DNA from 4 places in the Vibrio tritonius genome. Region 4 is predicted to be linked to each of the others. Evidence: predicted binding sites of a transcription regulator. Region 4 holds the regulator's gene; each other region holds the start of a gene.

Evidence for each region. Region 4 encodes PurR, which represses purine synthesis genes. Its sites were predicted from a motif close to TNANGNAAACGTTTNCNTNA; they were not measured.
Region 1: a site for PurR is predicted at 1,537-1,556, ahead of purT (formate-dependent phosphoribosylglycinamide formyltransferase). Genes of this name have one in related genera too.
Region 2: a site for PurR is predicted at 2,554-2,573, ahead of purE (5-(carboxyamino)imidazole ribonucleotide mutase). Genes of this name have one in related genera too.
Region 3: a site for PurR is predicted at 2,488-2,507, ahead of purL (phosphoribosylformylglycinamidine synthase). Genes of this name have one in related genera too.

Annotation. Positions count from the first base shown of each region.
Region 1 covers NZ_AP014635.1:2,089,871-2,093,846, forward strand. The annotation lists gene JCM16456_RS09175 (CidB/LrgB family autolysis modulator) at 1-115, shown strand, start outside; gene cdd (cytidine deaminase) at 390-1,283, shown strand; gene purT (formate-dependent phosphoribosylglycinamide formyltransferase) at 1,622-2,797, shown strand; gene JCM16456_RS09190 (thiopurine S-methyltransferase) at 2,862-3,509, opposite strand; gene JCM16456_RS09195 (RelA/SpoT domain-containing protein) at 3,823-3,976, shown strand, end outside.
Region 2 covers NZ_AP014635.1:41,931-45,906, forward strand. The annotation lists gene JCM16456_RS00190 (DUF494 family protein) at 1-162, shown strand, start outside; gene JCM16456_RS00195 (DNA topoisomerase family protein) at 178-753, shown strand; gene JCM16456_RS00200 (5-(carboxyamino)imidazole ribonucleotide synthase) at 865-1,998, opposite strand; gene purE (5-(carboxyamino)imidazole ribonucleotide mutase) at 2,002-2,487, opposite strand; gene JCM16456_RS00210 (L-threonylcarbamoyladenylate synthase) at 2,686-3,243, shown strand; gene hemF (oxygen-dependent coproporphyrinogen oxidase) at 3,303-3,976, shown strand, end outside.
Region 3 covers NZ_AP014635.1:2,572,505-2,576,480, reverse strand. The annotation lists gene tadA (tRNA adenosine(34) deaminase TadA) at 1-32, shown strand, start outside; gene JCM16456_RS24330 (hypothetical protein) at 121-249, opposite strand; partial or broken gene mltF (membrane-bound lytic murein transglycosylase MltF) at 733-2,185, opposite strand; gene purL (phosphoribosylformylglycinamidine synthase) at 2,659-3,976, shown strand, end outside.
Region 4 covers NZ_AP014635.1:1,355,747-1,359,722, reverse strand. The annotation lists gene torR (two-component system response regulator TorR) at 117-821, opposite strand; gene JCM16456_RS23600 (hypothetical protein) at 1,198-1,365, shown strand; gene purR (HTH-type transcriptional repressor PurR) at 1,797-2,798, shown strand; cyclic di-GMP riboswitch class I at 2,957-3,058, shown strand; gene JCM16456_RS06125 (TfoX/Sxy family DNA transformation protein) at 3,172-3,759, shown strand.

The DNA of each region.
Region 1 (3,976 bases), 730 kb from region 4:
CCAAGAAGGTGCATTTAGCTCACTGGCATTAGTTTTATGTGGGATTATTACATCGATCTTGGCGCCTATTGTATTTACGGCAGTAGTATGGCTTCACCACATTATCGCAGGATAACTTGGGGTTCACGGATGAAGAGAAATACTGTTTAAGATCAATAGTAGAGGTTTAGTCGGTATACAGGCGCAATTTGCACCCAAGTAAAGAAGCGGGTTGCTGAAAAGCTAATCCGCTTTATTTTATCAGTTGCATTGATGTAATCGATAACAAGTGTGATCTCACTCTCCTTATGTAACATAATTAAATCGTTTCATTTTAAATGTGATATTGATCACATCGTTATTTTGAGCGTCTCTTACACTACTATTCCATAAACAAACAAGGACAGCTTATGAAAGGCCGTATTCAAGAGGCACTGAACAGCTTACCAACGCAGATCGCTGAGTATCTGACGCCTATCGTGTTAGCTCAAGACTTTGACGCAACTATCTCTGCAGAACAATTCAGCCAACTTATTGACATAACGGGTTATCAAGACGCTGATTTGCGAGTCTGTTTACTGCCATTAGCCGCGGCTTACGCCTATGTTCCTATTTCTAATTTTTATGTAGGGGCTTTGGTTCGTGGTTTAAGTGGTCGCCTCTACTTTGGTGCGAACATGGAATTCTATGGCGCTCAACTCGGTCAAACGATTCATGCAGAGCAAGCAGGTATTAGCCATGCATGGATGAAAGGTGAAGTGGGCATTATCGATGTAACAGTTAACCACACCCCTTGTGGTCATTGTCGTCAATTTATGAATGAGCTGACCACCGCGAAGACCATGAAAATCCAATTGCCTGCTCGTGTTGGCCAATCTTTGCAACACTATTTGCCAGAGTCATTTGGCCCAAGTGATCTTGATATCACAACTCTACTAATGGGAACGATCGACCATAGTTACAGTAGTGACAGCGACAACGAGTTAGTTCAGTTGGGTGTACAAGCCCTCAATCGCAGCCACGCGCCTTACACCCAAAATTTCAGTGGTGTTAGCCTAGCGACCAGCACAGGCCATCGCTACAGCGGTGCATATGCAGAAAACGCGGCGTTTAACCCTAGCCTACCGCCACTGCAAGTCGCCCTAGTACAGCTACGCATGGGAGGCGATGAATTTTCGTCGATTACCCAAGCAGCGCTTGCCGAAATGGCCACTGCATCAATCAGTCATTTGGCCTGCACACAATCCACTCTCGATGCCATTAACCCTGATATCGAGTTAGATTACGCAGCGCTTTCGTCATAACATCCCCAAATAACCTCAAGATGTTGAATTCTGCATCTTGAGGTTATTTGGATACAATTAGCGGCAACAGTGTGTTTGAGACACTATTGTCGCTGTTCAAAACCTCTTATCGACTATTCGCTTGATTTATCGTTAAGTTCTCTTTTTTTCTTATCACTTCACCGCATAATAGTTGTGCGATACGTTATGGTTCAATGACATAAAGGCGTCATTTATCCAGCGTAAAGTCATCGGCATTATTTCCATAGTAGCGGCACGCAAACGTTTGCTTTTCTGTTTTTTTTGCGTATCATTGCCGCAACTTCACAAAGTGATACAAACGTAATAAGGATTTCCGTATGTTGGGGACTGCTACCCGAGCAAATGCTACTCGTGTTTTACTTCTTGGTTCTGGTGAGCTAGGCAAAGAAGTGGCGATTGAATGTCAACGCCTAGGCCTAGAAGTGATTGCCTGTGACCGATACGCTGATGCGCCCGCGATGCAAGTGGCACATCGCAGCTATGTGTTCAATATGCTTGATGGCGAAGAGCTACAAAAAGTCATTGAAGCAGAAAAACCACATTTTGTGGTCCCTGAAGTTGAAGCTATCGCAACCGCTAAATTGGTTGAATTGGAACAGCAAGGTCTTAACGTGGTGCCTACAGCGAATGCAACCCGTTTGACCATGAACCGTGAAGGCATTCGTCGCCTAGCAGCAGAAGAACTGTCTCTACCAACATCACCTTACCGTTTCGCTGATAGCTACGAAGACTTTGCAGCCGCTGTTGCAGAAGTCGGCATCCCTTGTGTGTGTAAACCTGTCATGAGTTCATCGGGTAAAGGCCAAAGCGTTATCAAAACCGAAGCAGATGTTGATAAAGCTTGGCAATACGCGCAAGAAGGTGGCCGTACCGGTGCAGGCCGAGTGATCGTTGAAGGCTTTATTGATTTTGATTACGAAATTACCCTACTAACAGTTCGTGCAGTTGATGGCGTGCATTTCTGCGCTCCTATCGGCCACCGCCAAGAAGATGGTGATTATCGTGAATCTTGGCAGCCGCAAGTGATGTCTGAAAACGCCTTAAAAGCCGCAGAATATGTTGCAGAGCAAGTAGTTAATGCCCTAGGTGGTTACGGAATCTTTGGTGTAGAGCTGTTTGTTAAAGGCGACAAAGTTATTTTCAACGAAGTATCTCCTCGCCCGCACGACACTGGCTTAGTTACTCTTGTTTCTCAAGACATGTCGGAATTTGCGCTGCATGTTCGTGCCTTTACAGGCATGCCAATAGGCAAGATCACGCAATACGGCGCTTGTGCATCCGCAGCAATTCTCGGTCAAGGCACTTCACAGAATCTTGCGTTTTGTGGTTTAGAAGACGCTCTATCGCTCCCACAAACGCAAATTCGTTTGTTTGCTAAACCAGAAATCAACGGCCGCCGTCGCCTAGGCGTAGCGCTTGCTCGCGGTAAAGATACCCAACAAGCGGTTGATAAAGCCATTGATTGCGCAAAAGCGGTAAAAATCGAATACTAAAACTCGATACATATGTTTTCATAAAAGTAAAAAGCACGTGAATCACGTGCTTTTTTTTTACGAACTAACTCTCGATCAACCAAACTGTTTCAGCAAATCTTGAAAGGCCTTTTTTGGCTCTTTGTGGTCCTTTTGCTGATTCCTCATTGCAATCAAGTAAAGTCACTTTTAAACCATCAAATAGTTCACAGATTTCCTGCTCAGCGACACTAAATGGTGGCCCAGCCAACTCCTCTTGTGGGTAATCTAAAGATACAAGCAACATCCGGCCGCCAGGCTTGAGTAATAGCTTAATACGTTCGGCATAAGCAACACGCATCTCTGGCGGTAAAGCAACTAATGCGGCGCGATCATAAATTAAATCCACTTTGTCGACTGGAGCAGTAAAAAAGTCTCCGGTATACAGTGAAAGCTCATCAAACTGATAGAGCTCATGATGATTCCCTAATTGAGTCACTAACGGTGTATAAAAGTGTTCCGCGAAAAAAGCGCGCACCGCTATTTGGCTAAGCTCTACTCCAACGACCTCATTATGGCGCTCTGCGAGCCATACTAAGTCCTCACTTTTACCGCACAAAGGTACCAGTACACTCTCTTCACGTTGAGGTTCTAGAACCGACCAGAACTGAGTTAATAGCGGATTAACATCATGGAGGTGGAAGCCAATTTTATTGCTGGCCCATTTGTTGTGCCAAAATTCAGGGTCATTCATTGTGTTTCTCTCGCACGTCTTTGGAGGGCTCAGACTACCTGATTCCATTTTGTAAAGGTAGCCATTTTGTATCAAGCTTTGACACTTTTCGTTACATTCTCACTTGGGAACCAATTAGCTACGTAACAGTCTGATTAAATGTAGCTTTTAATATTGCTCACGCCAATAGACTGTCAGATATAGGTCAAGAGGATTGTAATCGATTTAGTGAGCCCCATATCTTAAGAGCAACATACTCGAACTCCGAACGCCTTGGTGTCATAGAAACTTTTTGTTCCCATTCTGACCCAATAGCGTAAGCTAAGGAGAGTAAATGAGCCTATTATTACGCACCACCGCGATCATGCTGTTATTGTTCAGCCGTGCGCCTGCATTTGCAGCCACCTCTGTCGATACCAGCGCCAAGGAAGATCGTAGCGAATCGCAAAATGAAATTAGCTCAAGTGTCTTTCGTCATAGTTTGAGTG
Region 2 (3,976 bases), 1.3 Mb from region 4:
ATGGTTATAGATCGAGTGATGGGGCTGGAAACCAATGAGTTTGAATTGGATGACCTGAAATGGATTATCCTAATGGTGCTGTTTAATGTACCCGGTAATGAAAATGCTTATACGCTAATGGAAGAGCTGCTTTATACCAAAGAACAGGGCATTCTCCATTAATCAAAGATAGGCAACATGAGCGGTAAATCAGACCAACCTTTATTTTCTACGGCAGGACAAGCTCAAGAAGCTTGTCCTCAATGTGGCAACCCACTTGTTATTCGTCATGGTAAGCATGGGCCTTTTTTAGGGTGTAGCCATTACCCGTCCTGTGAATACATCAAACCATTGTATCAAAATGATGGACATATCATCAAAGAACTCGGTGTACCTTGCCCTGAATGTGGCAATGAATTGGTGTTACGCCAAGGGCGGTTCGGTATGTTTATTGGGTGTAGTTCATACCCTCAGTGTCACCATATTGAATCTTTAGATGGGCCAGAAGAAGAGGCTCCTGCGAGTACCGTGTTGTGCCCTGAATGTGGAAAGGGGCATCTTATCGAACGCAAAAACCGGTTTGGCAAAATGTTTTATGCCTGTGATGCTTACCCTAAGTGTAAGTTTGCGGTTAATCAGCCTCCGATCGAAGGTGTGTGTGAAGAGTGCGGTTTTTCGTTATTGGTTGAGAAGAAAGTGGCTGGCAAAGTGCGTTTACAATGTGCAAGCCGTAAATGTGGTCATCTACAAACGGAAGTGGAAACCGAAGAGTAATCGGCTATCGCGCGTCAGTTGCGATAGTGGAGTAGTTATCTTTGAGTGAAGAATAAAAAAACGGCGCCTAGTAGCGCCGTTTTTTATTGGTAGTCGGTGATTAGTCATTCATTAAGAACGAATCTTTTGCGCGACTTCGTGTACTGCTGGAAATGCATTTTCATCTAAATGGTCTGCTATTTCACACAGTTTACGTTGTAGTTCACCGCTGTAATCTGCAGTCACGTTAATGTGACCCATTTTACGACCAGGGCGTTTGTCTTTGCCGTACCAATGAATGTGGCAACCTTCCATAGCAAGTAGCGCATTTGGTAGAGTGTCTTCACCAAGGATATTGATCATGGCTGTCTCACGAACCAGTTTGGTGCTACCCAGTGGCAAACCGCATACGGCACGAACATGGTTTTCAAACTGACAAACCTCTGCACCTTGTTGAGTCCAGTGACCTGAGTTATGTACGCGAGGGGCGATTTCGTTGACGAGTAGCTCACCGTTGACATCAAAGAACTCAATCGCTAATACACCAATATAATCTAGGCTATTGGCTACTGCCGTAAACATTTGTTTTGCTTGTTCTTGCAGCTCTGGTGCATCAATGGCAGTTGATAGGCTCAAAACACCATTGACATGGATGTTTTCTGCAAGAGGATAAACGGCCACTTCGCCAGAAGCGCTGCGAGCACCTACGAGTGAAACTTCACGATCAAATGGTACAAATTGTTCTGCAACAATGGCTTGGAGAGTGGAGCTATTTAGGCACTCTTGCATCTCTTGCCAAATGGTATCCACTTGAGCAGCGTCTTTTAGTCGCCATTGTCCTTTACCATCGTAGCCGCCAAGAGCGCTTTTCAGTACCATTGGTATGCCAACGTGCTGAATCGCAGCATCAAAATCGGCACGATTGTTAATGACGTAATAGGTCGCATTTTTAACGCCAGAGTTATCTAGTAGCGTTTTTTCAAGACGGCGATCGCCACCAGCTTTGATCGCATCGGTACTTGGTCGAAATTTTCCACTTTTGTCGCAAATTGCGAGAATGTCATGTGGAATGTGCTCAAATTCAGCGGTAATTACGTCAGCAGCTGCAATCGCTTGATCAAGCGTTTGTTCAATTACGGCTTGCGTGAGCGGATGAACAACTCGATCGGTTGTCACGTCATACGCAGACATAGTGATATTCAATGGTGCTCCTGCAAGAGACATCATTCGTGCTAATTGACCTGAACCTAGTACCAATACGTGCATTGCTTATTCCTCTTCAGGATTTGGGTTAGCTAAGACGGTTTCTGTCTGTTCTGCGCGAAACGCCTCTACTTTAGCCATGACTTCTTCATCGTGAGTGCCAATGATTTGTGCCGCCAAAATACCAGCATTTGCTGCACCCGCTTCACCAATTGCCAATGTACCCACTGCAATCCCTTTTGGCATCTGAACAATAGAGAGCAGAGAGTCCATACCTTTTAGAGCACGAGACTGTACTGGGACGCCAAGTACTGGGAGGCTAGTGAATGCTGCTGTCATACCTGGTAGGTGTGCAGCACCGCCGGCACCGGCGATGATGACTTTCAAACCGCGTTCTTTTGCGCTGGTGGCATAGTCTGCAAGAAGTTGAGGAGTTCGGTGCGCTGAAACCACTTTGGTTTCGTAAGCGATACCAAACTTATCTAACATGTCAGCGGCTAATTTCATTGTCGGCCAGTCTGATTTAGACCCCATGATAATTCCAACTTTCATCTCCAACTCCTTCAAGCATTAAATTATTTAGTGAGCATTCGGGCGCATTATACGGGGTTTTTAATTGCAAGCAAACGTTTGCGCCAGTGGTTGTGTTTCACTGGTATTTTTCGCAATGGCAATTTGGTTTAGGTGATCAAACGGATAATTTGTACACTAGGGGAAATTACAGAATATTGATCAGCGTAGGACGTTGTGGTGAATAACTTTGAATTAGCGGTACAAGCACTTCAAAAAGGAGATGTGCTGGCTTATCCAACGGAAGGTGTGTTTGGGGTTGGGTGTGATCCTGACAATGTTGCAGCAGTAGAAAAATTACTCGCACTAAAGCAGCGTCCCGTGGAGAAAGGGCTAATTTTAATCGCGGCTACTTATGAACAGTTGCTTCCTTATATAGATGAGAAACAATTGACTGCCGAACAATTAGCTCACGTTAAAGCAAGTTGGCCTGGGCCGGTTACGTGGATTATGCCAGCGAGTCCTCGAGTATCTCATTGGGTAAGTGGTCAGTTTGATACCATTGCTGTGCGTGTTACCGATCATCCGTTAGTCCAACAATTGTGTTTGGCCTATGGCAAACCGATTACTTCGACCAGTGCCAATCTTTCTGGTCAGCCACCTTGCATGACTACTGCTGAAGTGATGGAGCAGCTAGGTGACAAATTAGTAGCAGTATTGATTGGTGAGACGGGTGGGCGTAACAAGCCAAGCGAAATTCGTGACGCTAAAACATTACAAGTTATTAGACAGGGCTAAATCCGAACTCAACCGGATACAGAGTAAAAATAGAAAGTCGCCCTAACGAGGAGAAAGTCATGTCAGTCGTAGACAAAGCAGCCGTAAAACAATTTTTGATGTCATTACAAGATGATATCTGCCAACAACTGGCTAAGGCAGACGGCGTCGGAGAATTTATTGAAGATGCTTGGTATCGAGAGCCAGGTGAGCGTCTTGGTGGTGGCGGTCGTTCGCGGGTACTGCGTGATGGTGAAGTGATTGAACAAGGTGGCGTGAACTTCTCTCATGTGACTGGGAATGCGATGCCCGCCTCTGCAACGGCTCATCGCCCAGAATTAGCAGGGCGCCGTTTTGAAGCCATGGGAGTGTCATTGGTCATTCATCCCAAAAACCCATATGTACCGACGTCACATGCCAACGTGCGTTTCTTCATTGCTGAAAAAGAAGGTGAAGATCCCATTTGGTGGTTTGGTGGTGGTTTCGATCTCACCCCCTTTTATCCTTTTGCTGAAGATTGTCATTTTTGGCATGACCAAGCTAAAGCGTTATGCCAACCATTTGGTGATGATGTTTATGCCGAACATAAAGCATGGTGTGATCGTTATTTCTTCTTGCCGCACCGAGAAGAGACTCGCGGGATTGGCGGGTTGTTTTTTGATGACTTAAATCAATGGGACTTTGCTACTTGCTTTGATTACATTAAAGCGGTGGGTGAAGGCTATGCGAAAGCTTATGTGCCGATCGTTGAAAA
Region 3 (3,976 bases), 1.2 Mb from region 4:
TAAACGTTATAGCGCAGAGAAGTAACAAATAAGGGAAGTAGCGAATTAGGGAAATGAAGAAGGGAATATAAGCAAACATCTACGTTATGATGTGTGTAGATGTTTGCATTTCTATAAATATCAGCAAATAAACTGAACAAAAGCACGATGGCGAGCAATCACTTTTTTCTTATTGTTCGCTAGCATGCGACGACGTCGGTTAGCTGATATGGCTTTATTGAAGAGTTTTGATTGTCTACGTCTTAACATAAAACAACCTCCTTTATGTAATAACAGATATGACGCGAATCTGTGCAGTTATCATCTTTTACTTAGTCTCTCCTGTGGCGCTTTGTCTTTTCTACGCCATATCGTCTGTTTCAGGTGATGACTATGCCAGATTTATGAGTGATAACGCTAAGGTTTCGTCTGTATGTTTATCGGACTTATTATTCAAAGGACGTATAACAAACAGTAAAACCGTACGGTTTCATACAGTGAGTAACTGAACAGGTTGGTGATTATCTATCGTTGGTACGATAAGCTCGTAAGATGTTCAAAAATAGAAAACAATTTCTTACGAGCTCACCTAAGTTTTATGGGTTTTCCCGATAAAGATCAAGTGATAATTTCGTTACAGTCGGCGTCTTTATTTGGCTTTCTTGCTATTTGTCACATCTTCAGTCGGTTTTGACTTAACTGGAAGATTATTATCACTTAGTACTTGGTCGTCGGCCGACAATGGGGTTGCAACATTGATAACGGTCAAGTCATCTGTACTGTCATCGCCGGTTATTATCTGGCGTCGTTCCATATGACCAATAATGCTTTGATAATAGCGACGGATGTTCTCTACATACATGAGCGCTTCATCTCCGCGTGCGTAACCGTATTGTGTTTGGCGGAAATATTTTTTCTGACGCAATTGTGGTAGTCGATCTTTAACATCACCCCATGAGTTTGGATCGCCACCTTGCAGCTTGGTAAGGCGTCTTGCATCCATCATATGACCATAACCGACGTTGTAGGAGGCGAGGGCAAACCAAATTTTTTCATGTTCTGGTATCGAATCAGGAATACGACTAACCATACGTTGTAAATACGCAACCCCACCTCGAACCGATTGTTCAGGGTTAAGTCGATTCACCACTCCGACACTGCGTGCTGTGGGCAGTGTAAGCATCATCATTCCACGTACCCCAGTTGGCGATTTGGCTCTAGGGTTCCAGTGGGATTCTTGATAGGCAACAGCCGCAATTAAACGCCAGTCAAATTCGCCAGAGTATTTTTGAAATAGGGGTACCCATTTCATTAGACGCGTATCTAGTGCACGAATCAGTGCGCGAGTATCCACGTAATCGAACGTACCGATATGGCCAATGTATTTCTCTTCTAATGAGGCTAAATAACCTGACTGTTTTAAGTCGCCAAAGAATTCGATCATTAAGGCATAAAGACTTTCATCGTCTGAGCGACGCATAAACCAAGAGATAGGTTGGTCTTCTGTCATCTCAACCGCAACGGCTAAATCAGGATAAATACGTTGCGCAAGGGATACTTGTACCGAGTCGGCCATGGTAAACATGAGCTCACCTTCGGAGACTTGTTTTAACAGATCGTTAATGTCCGAATCTTGGTCGATGTGGAACCGAAAATCAGGGTAAGTCTGTTTTAGGTCGTGTAGCGTTGTCTCAAAATGAGAATCTTCCACCACACTTAAAATGGGTTTGTACTCAGTCTCTTTAAAGAGCTGTTCTTGTTTGGCTATTAATTGTTCTATATTGCGCGGATGCCATTGCCCCTGTTTATAAACTAATTGTTGCGATACGTAATAGTACGCAGGACCTGCTCGAAAATCGTTAACACGTTGCTCTGATTGGCTTAGACCTGCGGCAATAATGTCGATCTCGCCATTTTTTAGCGCAGGAAATAAGCTCGATAGGCGGTAAGCAGGTTTTATCTCAAGTTTTACCCCAAGTTCTCGTGCGAACTCACGAGTTAGTTCGTAGTCTAACCCTGCAGGACCATCGGGACCAATATAGTACGAAAGCTGGTTATTTAAGGTGCCAACACGCAATACCCCGCGTTCACGAATTTGCTCTAATTCGCTTTTGGGATCGGAGTCAATTTGGCAGCCAGATAGTAGAATAGCTACAAAAAGGAACAATAGACTACGACTTAAAGTATCGGAAGAAAGCTTTGTCATTAATACAATTTCTCTTACAGCGGTGGTGGCCCTATCATTGATAAAGGCGGTGCTTCTGGCAAAGTTTTGACAAACCAATACGCCATCTGTTTTGGGTAATTATACCTATTAACCATCGTTTTGGGCACTTTCTGTTGCATGAGATGTGTCCATTTTCGCACTTAGGGATTTGTTTTTTAAGTAAGCTAGGGTGTAACGCCCGCGCTAACAAGGATTGTGTAAAAGCAACAAAAGAAAAAAATCTGTGGAGCGTGTATTTATTTGTCATCAAACGCGGTTAATTTCAAAATTCATAAAAAAAATGACGCAAACGGTTGCTTTTGGTGTTACGTCACAAAAAAAAATCCTCTATAATGCGCACGCAATCCAGAGTTGAAATTGGTATAAGTTTAATTATTGAGCAGTAACCAACTGTAATTATTAAGTTTATTCCAATATCTATCTCACACACTAGTTAATAGAGACCTAAGCACATGAGAATTTTGCGTGGTTCCCCAGCTCTTTCTGAGTTTCGTGTCAGCAAACTGATTGAAACTTGTCGTGAACAAAATCTGCCTGTGACCAACATCTATGCCGAGTTTATGCATTTTGCGAACCTTAGCGCAGATCTGGACAGTCAAGAACTCGAAAAACTAGCGAAGTTATTGACTTACGGCCCAACAATTCAAGAGCATGAACCACAAGGTTTACTGCTTCTTGTAACGCCACGCCCTGGTACAATCTCTCCTTGGTCTTCTAAATCTACTGATATTGCTCATAACTGTGGTCTAGCTTCTGTACAGCGTCTAGAACGTGGTACGGCTTACTACATTGAATCAGAGCAACCGCTGACTGATGAACAAGTTCAAGCTGTGAAAGCACTGATCCACGATCGTATGATGGAAGTGGTATTTACTGAACTTGAAGCGGCTGAAGCATTATTTAGCCACGCAGAACCAGCACCATTGACTCCGGTTGATATCTTAAACGGCGGTCGTGTTGCGCTTGAAGAAGCAAACGTTTCCCTCGGTCTGGCTCTTGCTGAAGACGAAATTGACTATTTAGTAGAGAACTTCACTAAACTGGGTCGTAACCCGAACGACATCGAACTGATGATGTTTGCTCAAGCAAACTCAGAGCACTGTCGTCACAAGATCTTCAACGCAGATTGGACTATCGACGGCGTGAAGCAAGAGAAGTCACTGTTCAAAATGATCAAGAACACCATGGAAACTCACCCAGACTACGTGCTATCTGCATACAAAGATAACGCGGCAGTGATGGAAGGTTCTAAAGTGGGTCGTTTCTTCCCGAACCCAGACAGCAACGAATATGGTTACCACCATGAAGATGCGCACATCTTGATGAAAGTGGAAACGCACAACCACCCAACAGCTATCTCTCCATGGCCGGGCGCATCGACTGGTTCAGGCGGCGAAATCCGTGATGAAGGCGCAACGGGTATCGGTGGTAAACCAAAAGCAGGCTTGGTTGGTTTCTCTGTATCGAACTTACGTATTCCAGAATTTGTTCAACCTTGGGAAAGCGATTTCGGTAAACCTGGTCGCATCGTTAATGCGCTAGATATCATGCTAGAAGGCCCTCTTGGCGGCGCGGCATTTAACAACGAATTTGGTCGTCCAAACCTATTGGGTTACTTCCGTACTTACGAAGAAAAAGTAACTTCTCACGCTGGTGAAGAAATTCGTGGTTACCACAAGCCAATCATGATTGCTGGTGGTATGGGTAACATCCGTGATGAACACGTACAGAAAAAAGAGATTCCTGTTGGTGCAAGCCTAATCGTACTTG
Region 4 (3,976 bases):
TGCGAATAACTTCGCCTGACTATCAAAACAAGAGCATGTTTGGGAACCATTGTTTAGCAAAATGCCAGCACTCAGTGCTGGCATTTTATTATTGACTGGAGTCAGCGAACAGGCCTTTAACTTCCAGCAAACATGTAACCTTCCCCATGGACCGTTACAATAATCTGCGGCGTTTTAGGGTCTAGCTCCATCTTTGAACGCAGTCGACGAATCAATACATCGATCGTCCGATCATTTGGTGCATCAACCCGATGACTGATCATATCTAAAATTGCCTCGCGACTAAGAACTTGGTGTGGATTAGAGGTTAATGCCACGAGTAATTCGTACTCTGCTTTCGTCAATTTAATAGGCTCGCCATTGAGACTTAAAGCTCGGCGTTGTATATCAAACGACCATTCTCCAAAATGGAGAAGTTGATTGCTTGAATTAGTTTCGAGTGAACCAGAACGACAATTAGATACTCGCCAAGTTAAATTTTTCACTCTCGCTAATATTTCTCTTAGCTCAAACGGTCTTGCAATATAATCATCAGCTCCCATTTCCAAGCCAATAATTCTATCTATACTGTCTTCTCTACCATTAATGAGAATAATACCGACATCTGAATGACTGCGTAATTCACGAGTTAACATAAGGCTGTCATCAAATTGAAGATTGGTTTCCATCAGCACCAAATCAATAGCCTGCTGACGTAAAACCTCCCGCATTTCTGCGCCTGTATCCGCGACAGAAATCTGGTAGCCCTCTCGTTTAAAATAATCGACCAAAGTCACTCGGGTGTCTCTGTCGCTTTCTACGACTAATAAGTGATAACTCATAGACGTCACTTTATTCCGCTAAATTAAATCCCTATTCATTCTATTCATAGATGGTCACAATTCTAGAGTACATACTTAAAACCTGATGCTTTATTGATTCAAAACAAGCTTCGATAACATTTTGCTTTATTTGAACAATCGAAATAAAAGACTTTATTTCCATTTCTCAAAATTGTAAAAATTTGACTTCTTTTTTGTCACATTGTTACTCATTTATTTTCTGAATAAGGAAATAATATTCATTTCTATTCGTTAAGTTCATTTAATAAATTTAATGATTTTTATTAAACGTAATTGTGACCAAAACCGAGGTATAGATAACTGAGAGCCAGTTTATCTATTGGCCTTTATACTTTTATACCCAAATGACCTCAAGATGCAGACTTCAGAGCTTCATCAACGAGCACAGGTCAAGCTCAATGACGGCAGGAATGGTCATTCCCTTTCAACGTCATTGGGCGCAGAGATGGGCTTGTTGATGAGCTCCCAAAGGGCGAGTTGTATTCGCTTCTATGCTACGTTACCGATTTTCTACGTAGAATAACTAGGTATTCAAATCGGTGCCTTGCCTATGAGCGAATACATTCTCGCTGAAACAGCATCTTGAGGTTACTTGGGTATATCCTCAAGATGCTAAAACTAAAGCCGCGCCTTCACATTCACGTGGTCAATTAGAGCAAATTATGCGTGCATCCTCAGTCATCTAACGAGAAACTCTGCCCTTCTTACGTAACACAATGAGAAAACGCTTGATATCAAACTAAGATGAATTTTTCATTGCGGGCAGTTCGATAGCAGTCTAAAATCGATAGCGCAAACGATAATCTATAGAAATTTTACTTAAACCGCTGTTATGAAGCGGTTTTTGTGTTTTTACTACTTTTAAGCTTCACTAACATATCGAATCAACACCTGTTGAAGTGGTCAATACTGTAAATCTTTGTCCTTGTCAGCAGATATCGATGGGAACAACCAATGGCGACTATAAAAGATGTTGCACGCATTGCTGGCGTGTCAACCACCACTGTATCACACGTAATTAACAAAACCCGTTTCGTAGCCGAAGCAACACAAGAGAAAGTGTTGGCAGCGGTAAAAGAGCTCAACTATGCCCCTAGCGCGGTCGCTCGTAGTTTGAAATGCAACACGACTCGCACGATTGGTATGTTGGTGACTCAATCAACTAACCAGTTTTTCTCTGAAGTCATTGATGGTGTGGAAAGCTACTGCTATCGCCAAGGTTATACACTGATCTTGTGTAATACTGGCGGTATTTATGAAAAACAACGCGACTATGTTCGCATGCTGGCAGAAAAGCGCGTTGATGGCATTTTGGTGATGTGTTCAGACATGACTCCAGAACTAATGGAAATGCTCGAAGGTCACTCAGACATTCCAAAAGTCATTATGGACTGGGGTCTTGAGGATTCTCAAGCCGACACCATTATGGATAACTCAGAAGAAGGTGGCTACATTGCCACTAAACACCTCATCGATAATGGTCACAAAGACATCGCGTGTTTAAGCGGTCATTTTTCTAAAATGGCGTGTAGAGAACGCATTGTTGGTTTTCGTCGGGCAATGGCAGAAGCCAACCTGCCCGTCAATGAAGATTGGATTTTGGAAGGCAACTTCGAATGTGATACAGCCGTGCTCGCTGCAGATAAAATTCTTGCGATGGATCACAAACCAACCGCGGTATTCTGTTTTAACGACACCATGGCACTGGGTTTAATGAGTCGATTACAACAAAAAGGCGTGAAAGTGCCTGATGATATTTCTGTCGTAGGTTACGATAATATCGAGCTTTCTGAGTATTTCTCTCCACCACTGACGACCATTCACCAACCAAAACGTCGTGTGGGTAAAAATGCCTTTGAGATCCTACTAGAAAGGATCAAAAACAAAGCACATGATCGTCGCATTTTTGAGATGCACCCTGAACTTGTCGCACGAAATACCGTAAAAAAACTTTAATATCATAGTGTTACATTATATTTTCACTTTTGAGACACAATCTTATTGATGAAAATGTCGGTTATTAAAAATACAGTGATTTTTTGGACCGACATCACATTAGGCGAATTTTTTTGTGATTTATATTCAAGTTTAAGATTACTCTAGTGAACGAAATGTCACGTACAGGGCAAACCATCTGAAAAGGTGGGACGCAAAGCCTCCGGCCTAAACCCTTAGATGGTATTTTCTGGCTCTGGGTAGGTAGCGGGGTTACCGATGGCAAAAATGCATATAAGACGTTAACTTCTTACTGACACAATCTTTGCATTCTTTTGCTACATTCTCGGACCTGATTTTGGTGGCGTATTGTTAATACACCGAGACTAAAGGCATGGATAAACCAATATTAAAAGACTCAATGCGTCTGTTTGAAAACTTAGGACGCGTAAAATCTCGTTCAATGTTCGGCGGATTTGGAATTTTTGTTGACGACACAATGTTTGCATTGGTTGTTAATGACAAACTTCACATCCGAGCAGATGATAATTGTTCAGAAAAATACAAGCAGCAAGGCTTAGAACCTTACGTTTACAAAAAACGTGGTTTCCCAGTGGTTACTAAATACTTTGCTCTTCCAGACAACTTCTGGGAAGCCCCAGAAAAAATCCTGAAAGAAGCAAAAGAAGCTTTGGTTATTGCTAAGCAAGAGCGTAAAACTCAAGCTCAAGCAAAACCTAACCGATTGAAAGACTTACCTAATTTACGTCTAGCAACAGAACGTATGTTGCGTAAAGCAGGTATCGAATCGGTTGAAGAGCTTCATGAGAAAGGCTCTGTAGAAGCGTATAAAGCGATACAGCAGACTCACTCTAATGATGTAAGCATTGAACTTCTTTGGGCTCTAGAAGGCGCAATTGAAGGGAAGCATTGGTCAGTGATTCCTCAGAATCGCCGCGATGAGTTAATGCAACGCTTGTAGAAGATTAGCTAGTAAGAGTAACGAAAGCACTCACTTTAGTGGGTGCTTTTTTTTGCCTGTCATAAAAGTAGGCATTTTTTCGTCCATCAGTAGGACAACATTAGTCCGCATTCCATTTCAGCATTTTCTTAATGACAAATCACGTTACTATAGTGGTGCCCCCAAAATCCGAGACATAGTAATAACTGTACTGCGAGCCCAACTTCACATCCATATG